Regions from separate parts of the Lysinibacillus sp. FSL K6-4013 genome, predicted to be linked through region 1. Evidence: a T-box and tRNA genes for the amino acid it is inferred to sense, from the RefSeq annotation. Region 1 holds a T-box; the other holds one or more tRNA genes.
What was found. The T-box of region 1 lies ahead of ileS (isoleucine--tRNA ligase). A T-box ahead of a tRNA ligase gene usually reads a tRNA of that ligase, here a tRNA-Ile.
Positions count from the first base shown of each region.

Region 2: it has a tRNA-Ile gene. The T-box ahead of ileS (isoleucine--tRNA ligase) is inferred to sense a tRNA for this amino acid. The anticodon was not compared.

Region 1 covers NZ_CP152031.1:1,043,468-1,046,846, reverse strand. The annotation lists gene ileS (isoleucine--tRNA ligase) at 1-1,596, opposite strand, end outside; T-box leader at 1,709-1,932, opposite strand; gene MHB39_RS04935 (DivIVA domain-containing protein) at 2,029-2,553, opposite strand; gene MHB39_RS04930 (RNA-binding protein) at 2,649-3,379, opposite strand, start outside.
Region 2 covers NZ_CP152031.1:3,565,380-3,568,758, reverse strand. The annotation lists rRNA gene rrf (5S ribosomal RNA) at 155-270, shown strand; tRNA gene MHB39_RS17635 (tRNA-Val) at 281-356, shown strand; tRNA gene MHB39_RS17630 (tRNA-Thr) at 360-435, shown strand; tRNA gene MHB39_RS17625 (tRNA-Lys) at 443-518, shown strand; tRNA gene MHB39_RS17620 (tRNA-Leu) at 536-620, shown strand; tRNA gene MHB39_RS17615 (tRNA-Gly) at 656-730, shown strand; tRNA gene MHB39_RS17610 (tRNA-Leu) at 736-824, shown strand; tRNA gene MHB39_RS17605 (tRNA-Arg) at 834-910, shown strand; tRNA gene MHB39_RS17600 (tRNA-Pro) at 920-996, shown strand; tRNA gene MHB39_RS17595 (tRNA-Ala) at 1,011-1,086, shown strand; tRNA gene MHB39_RS17590 (tRNA-Met) at 1,115-1,188, shown strand; tRNA gene MHB39_RS17585 (tRNA-Ile) at 1,196-1,272, shown strand; tRNA gene MHB39_RS17580 (tRNA-Ser) at 1,288-1,380, shown strand; tRNA gene MHB39_RS17575 (tRNA-Met) at 1,434-1,508, shown strand; tRNA gene MHB39_RS17570 (tRNA-Asp) at 1,512-1,587, shown strand; tRNA gene MHB39_RS17565 (tRNA-Phe) at 1,646-1,721, shown strand; tRNA gene MHB39_RS17560 (tRNA-Gly) at 1,727-1,800, shown strand; tRNA gene MHB39_RS17555 (tRNA-Ile) at 1,802-1,878, shown strand; tRNA gene MHB39_RS17550 (tRNA-Asn) at 1,883-1,959, shown strand; tRNA gene MHB39_RS17545 (tRNA-Ser) at 1,971-2,061, shown strand; tRNA gene MHB39_RS17540 (tRNA-Glu) at 2,064-2,135, shown strand; gene MHB39_RS17535 (ABC transporter ATP-binding protein) at 2,275-3,069, opposite strand; gene MHB39_RS17530 (iron ABC transporter permease) at 3,085-3,379, opposite strand, start outside.

The DNA of each region.
Region 1 (3,379 bases):
TGACCCTGAATCGAACCAAACGTCCATAATATCATTTTCTTTTGTAAATTCGCCGTTCGGGCTACCTGGATGTGTAAAGCCTTCTGGTAATAATTCTTTCGCTGTTTTTTGGAACCAAATATTTGATCCATGCTCACGGAATAATGCTGAGACATGACTAATTGTTTCAGGTGTAATAATAGGTTCACCATTTTCAGCATAGAAAATTGGAATTGGCACACCCCACGCACGTTGACGAGAAATTACCCAGTCTCCACGATCACGAATCATATTATAAAGACGAGTTTCTCCCCAAGCTGGTGTAAATGCTGTTGCTTTTACAGCCTCTAATAACTCCCCACGGAATGCTTCAACAGATGCAAACCATTGTGGAGTCGCACGATAAATAACAGGCTTTTTCGTACGCCAGTCATGTGGATAGGAGTGCGTAAAGAAATCAAGCTTTTCTAATGCTCCTACTTCTTTTAGTTTTTCTGTGACTAGTTTATTCGCATCATTATAAAACACGCCTTCAAAGCCAGGTGCTTCGTCTGTATAACAGCCACTATTATCAAGAGGACTAAGAATACCTAAACCATATTGTTTACCAATATGATAATCGTCTTCACCGTGTCCTGGTGCTGTATGAACACAACCTGTACCCGCTTCAGCAGTTACGTGTTCACCTACCATAATAAGAGATTCACGATCATAGAATGGATGTTGCGCTACAATACGATCTAGTGCCTCACCTTTTACTTCTTGTACAACCTCATAGTCTTCCCATCCAAGCGTATTTGCCACTGACTCTAATAATTCTTTGGCAATGATGAATTTTTTATTAGCCACTGCAACTACTACATAGATAAATTCAGGATTCAAAGAAATCCCTAAGTTTGCTGGTAATGTCCATGGTGTTGTTGTCCAAATGATAAATTTTGCATCTGCTGGAACAACGCCCTTCGCATCCTTAATAGCAAAGCTTACATAAATTGATGGGGATTTGATGTCCTTATATTCAATTTCAGCTTCCGCCAAAGCAGATTCAGAAGATGGAGACCAATAAACTGGTTTTAACCCTTTATAGATATACCCTTTTTCCGCCATTTTACCGAATACTTCAATTTGACGTGCTTCAAACTCAGGCTTCAACGTAATATAAGGATTTTCCCAATCACCTCGGATGCCTAGACGTCGGAATTGAGCACGTTGATTGTCAATTTGCTCGTAAGCATACTCTTCACAAAGTTGGCGGAATGCTGCTACTGACATTTCTTTACGTTTTACACCTTTGTTAGTCAATGCTTGCTCAATTGGTAAACCATGTGTATCCCAGCCTGGAATATAGTTGACATGGTAGCCAGTCATGGAACGATGACGTGTAATCATATCCTTCAATACTTTATTTAGAGCATGGCCGATATGGATATCACCATTTGCATAGGGAGGACCATCATGTAGAACAAATTCTGGACGACCTTCCGTACGTTCCATCTGTAATTTGTTAATATCCATACCATTCCATTTTTCTTGCATTTTTGGCTCATTCGCTGGTAAATTTCCACGCATTGGGAAATCAGTTTTTGGCATTAATAAAGTATCTTTGTATTCAACCATTAAAATTCCTCCTTTATTTTACATAAACAGTTAGACATTTTTCTCATAAGACAGTTATTGGCAATTTTATCTAAAACGATTCGGAAACAAACAAAAAAAGCCCTCAATCCCACTAAGGGACGAGAAGCTTCTACTCGCGGTACCACCCTACTTGTAGCACAAAAAATTGCACTACCTCTTAAAAGCACATTTAACGTCGTGCATCACGAAATAACCTACTTTTTTCAGTTATTTAGCTCAGAAGTGATGTTCAATGCTAGTTGTATGTTTGGGCTCTCACTGTCCCCAAATCGCTTAACAACGCCTAACAAATACTGTCTTCGTCTCTGCTTTTATGCATATCTGTTCAAAATAATTACTATTACAAAGTATATGAAATTCACACAATCGCGTCAAGTTTCATTTGTCAATTGCAACAATTAAAAAGAAAAGTTAAATATCTTCAGCATCCTGTGCTTCATCAACAGATGCTTGAATTTCTGTTAAATCAATATCATATTGCAGCAAATGATCCCAATCATCTGCATTTAGTAAATCTAGCTGTGCTTCTACAAGCATCTTGAAACGATTACGGAATACCTTAGATTGCTTTTTCAGCTCATCAATTTCAATTGTCACCTTACGAGCCTTCGTCAAAGCTTCATTGACAATTCGATCAGCATTTTTTTCAGCTTCTTTTACAATGAGCTTTGCCTCTTTTTGAGAATTTCTTCGCACTTCATCAGCCGCTTCTTGTGCAACGACAATAGACTTCTGCAAAGTTTCTTCTAAGGAGTTAAAATGTCTCGCTTGTTCTAAAGCCATCTCTAATTGCTTATCAACTTCCTTTTTTTCACGAAGCAGAATTTCATAGTCTTTAATAATCTGATCTAAAAATTCATTTACTTCATCTTCAGCATAACCTCTGAAGGCTTTTGTAAACTCCTTATTATGTATATCAATAGGTGATAATGGCATACAATCCTTCTCTCCTTTACATGTACATTCGTAACTCCTATTATACAATTGTTCCGACAACTTAGCAGTAAAAATTAATGAAATTTACTTCACTTTCAGCTTTTTTGGGCCAATCGACCGATTTGAAGACGGATTTTATCTTTTTTTGTTCGGCCTTCAGTCATAATAATTTTCACCCGACCACTTCCTCGTATTGATAATATATCTCCTTCTTGTAATTCAAAAGCAACTGTATCTCGTTCTGTCCAATTAACACGCACTTTTTTTCCAGTAATTAAAGCTTGAGCTTTTTGGCGTGATACATTTAATATAGTCGCAATAATTACATCTAATCGCATCGAAGATACTGTATGAGATTCCTCCAACCATTCTTCCTCATTAATAATAAGGGACTCTGATTCTTTTAAAGACTCGATATGCACCTTTACTTTACCAATACCTGTTAAATGTAACCGAACATATTCTGCTACTTCTTGAGCTACAACAAATTGCACCTGCTGATCATTTACACGTATATCGCCAAATTTGCCACGGTTTAAACCTAATGATAGCAATGCACCTAAAACATCGGGATGTCGTAATTGGACAAATTTCACCGGGTACTGAATCGTAAATGCTACTAACTGAAAGTCTTCATTTGTCGCTTCATAGTAAGTAGGAAAAATGAGCATACGCTGCCTCTCTGCCCCTTCAAATAAACCTGTACAGGCAGTTTTCAGGGTATCATCTTGCCCGATAATCGATGTCACAATAAAACGCTGTCTTGGGTCAAGAAAATCTGTCAGCTTAGGTGCATAACGATCTTCAACCTCACGCTGCCAGTTTA
Region 2 (3,379 bases), 2.2 Mb from region 1:
GGGCAATATTTTCTCTTACTTAACAAAAATATCTTTTAAAAGTAATAATTTCTTTTTTTTATAAAAAAGTATTGCACAATGTTAGAAAACGTTATACAATAATTCTTGTCTTGAAGGACAGGTAAACAACTTCAAAACAAGATACATAACAAAGTCTAGTGATGATGGCAAAGAGGTCACACCCGTTCCCATACCGAACACGGAAGTTAAGCTCTTTAGCGCCGATGGTAGTTGGGGGCTTCCCCCTGTGAGAGTAGGACGTCGCTAGGCATAACACCCAGGAGGATTAGCTCAGCTGGGAGAGCATCTGCCTTACAAGCAGAGGGTCGGCGGTTCGAGCCCGTCATCCTCCACCATATGCCGGTTTAGCTCAGCAGGTAGAGCAACTGACTTGTAATCAGTAGGTCGTGGGTTCGATTCCTATAGCCGGCACCATTTTTTCGAGCCATTAGCTCAGTTGGTAGAGCATCTGACTTTTAATCAGAGGGTCGAAGGTTCGAGTCCTTCATGGCTCACCATTTAGAAATAATAATAAGCGGGTGTGGCGGAATTGGCAGACGCACTAGACTTAGGATCTAGCGCCGCAAGGCGTGGGGGTTCGACTCCCTTCACCCGCACCATTATTTTCATTGCCAGATAAAAAACTTATGCACATGCGGAAGTAGTTCAGTGGTAGAACACCACCTTGCCAAGGTGGGGGTCGCGAGTTCGAACCTCGTCTTCCGCTCCAAATGTGCCGGGGTGGCGGAACTGGCAGACGCACAGGACTTAAAATCCTGCGGTAGGTGACTACCGTACCGGTTCGATTCCGGTCCTCGGCACCATTTTTAAATGCGCCCGTAGCTCAATTGGATAGAGCGTCTGACTACGGATCAGAAGGTTATGGGTTCGACTCCTGTCGGGCGCGCCAAAAGAACAACGGGAAGTAGCTCAGCTTGGTAGAGCACTTGGTTTGGGACCAAGGGGTCGCAGGTTCGAATCCTGTCTTCCCGACCATTTCCAAAAATTATGGGGCCTTAGCTCAGCTGGGAGAGCGCCTGCCTTGCACGCAGGAGGTCAGCGGTTCGATCCCGCTAGGCTCCACCATAAGTAAATTAACCAGTATAAAGATCCTGGCGGCGTAGCTCAGCTGGCTAGAGCGTACGGTTCATACCCGTAAGGTCGGGGGTTCGATCCCCTCTGCCGCCATCTTAAAGGACCTTTAGCTCAGTTGGTTAGAGCAGACGGCTCATAACCGTCCGGTCGCAGGTTCGAGTCCTGCAAGGTCCACCATTTATATATTGTAACGGAGGTATACCCAAGTCTGGCTGAAGGGATCGGTCTTGAAAACCGACAGGCGGGTAACACCGCGCGGGGGTTCGAATCCCTCTACCTCCTCCAGTTTTAAATTTTTATAAATGGTGCTTTAAAAACTCGAAACAGCATAAAATTATCGCGGGGTGGAGCAGTGGTAGCTCGTCGGGCTCATAACCCGAAGGTCGTTGGTTCAAATCCGGCCCCCGCAACCAAAAGGTCCCGTGGTGTAGCGGTTAACATGCCTGCCTGTCACGCAGGAGATCGCCGGTTCGATCCCGGTCGGGACCGCCATTTTTAAAATCAAAGTCATGAGAAGCAAAAGAGTGAGCAAGCTTAGCATGGACGAAATGGGTCAGTAGCTCAGTTGGTAGAGCATTAGATTGAAGCTCTAAGTGTCGGCGGTTCGATTCCGTCCTGACCCACCATTTATGCGGGTGTAGTTTAATGGTAAAACCTCAGCCTTCCAAGCTGATGTCGTGGGTTCGATTCCCATCACCCGCTCCAAGGGCCTATAGCTCAGCTGGTTAGAGCGCACGCCTGATAAGCGTGAGGTCGATGGTTCGAGTCCATTTAGGCCCACCATTATTCCGAAGTAGCTCAGTTGGTAGTAGCACCTGACTGTTAATCAGGTTGTCGCAGGTTCGAGTCCTGCCTTCGGAGCCATTTTTTATTTTGGGGAAGTACTCAAGAGGCTGAAGAGGCGCCCCTGCTAAGGGTGTAGGTCGGGTAACCGGCGCGAGGGTTCAAATCCCTCCTTCTCCGCCATGGGCCCGTTGGTCAAGTGGTTAAGACACCGCCCTTTCACGGCGGTAACACGGGTTCGAATCCCGTACGGGTCATACTAAGTGCAGTAGATGAATTTACATCTACTGCACTTTTTAATTTACTAGATACTTAGATTAATAACATACCTCTATTAAATGAAAGCCTACACAGATTAATCATTCTGTGTAGGCTTGTTGTTTTTCAAATTAGCGATTAAATTTTTCGTCCTTTTCCATATGGAATGCAAAGAGGTGTACCAAATATGGGATCTGCCGTCATTTGGCAATCAAGGTCAAACACATGACTAACTAAATCAGTTGTCATAATTTCTTCTGGTTTCCCTTGACGGTAGACACCACGGTCACGCACTGTAATAATATGATCGGCATAGCGACATGCAAGATTAATATCATGTAATACCATAATAATTGTTCGCTTTTGCTGTTGGTTTAAGTCATATAGTAAATCTAATACGTCTATTTGATGGGTTAAATCTAAGTATGTCGTAGGCTCGTCTAAAAGAATGATATCTGTATCTTGAGCAAGTGTCATAGCAATCCAAGCACGTTGACGTTGTCCTCCTGATAGCTCGTCTACTGGTCTATCTTGTAAATGCTCGGTACCTGTAGCTTTTAAAGCGTTTAAAACGATTTCTTCATCCTTTTCAGTCCATTGTTGACGCCAATTTTGGTAAGGGTAGCGGCCTTGTTTTACAAGTTGTAAGACAGTTAAGCCTTCTGGTGCAACAGGAGATTGGGGAAGAATAGAGAGGTTTTTAGCCACTTGTTTAGTTGATAATTTAAAAATATCCTCACCATTTAATAAAACGGAGCCTTTTTTAGGTTTTAATAATCGAGCAATGGAGCGCAAGAGTGTGGATTTACCACAGCCATTCGCTCCAATTAATACAGTAATTTCATTCAAAGGAATAGATAAATTGAGATCTTCGATAATATTGAAATCACCATAACTTAATGTTAGGGATTTGGTTAATAAAGATTCAGTCATGTAGTATAGACTCCTTTATTTATTTGGGTTTCTAAATAATAAATAGATAAAATAAGGTGCACCGATGGCAGCAGTAAAGACGCCTGCGGGTACTTCTAATGGGCTAAATGCTGTGCGACCTATAATATCTGCAACCATTACAAGTAATGCACCAATTGCTGCGGATGCTGGAATAAGTACACCGAATGATGAACCAACGATGCGTCGTGCGATATGAGGAGCCATTAATCCTACAAACCCAATGGCGCCAGCAAATGCTATAGCACTCGCTACAAGACTGGAGCATAATAGAATTAAATAAAGGCGAGTT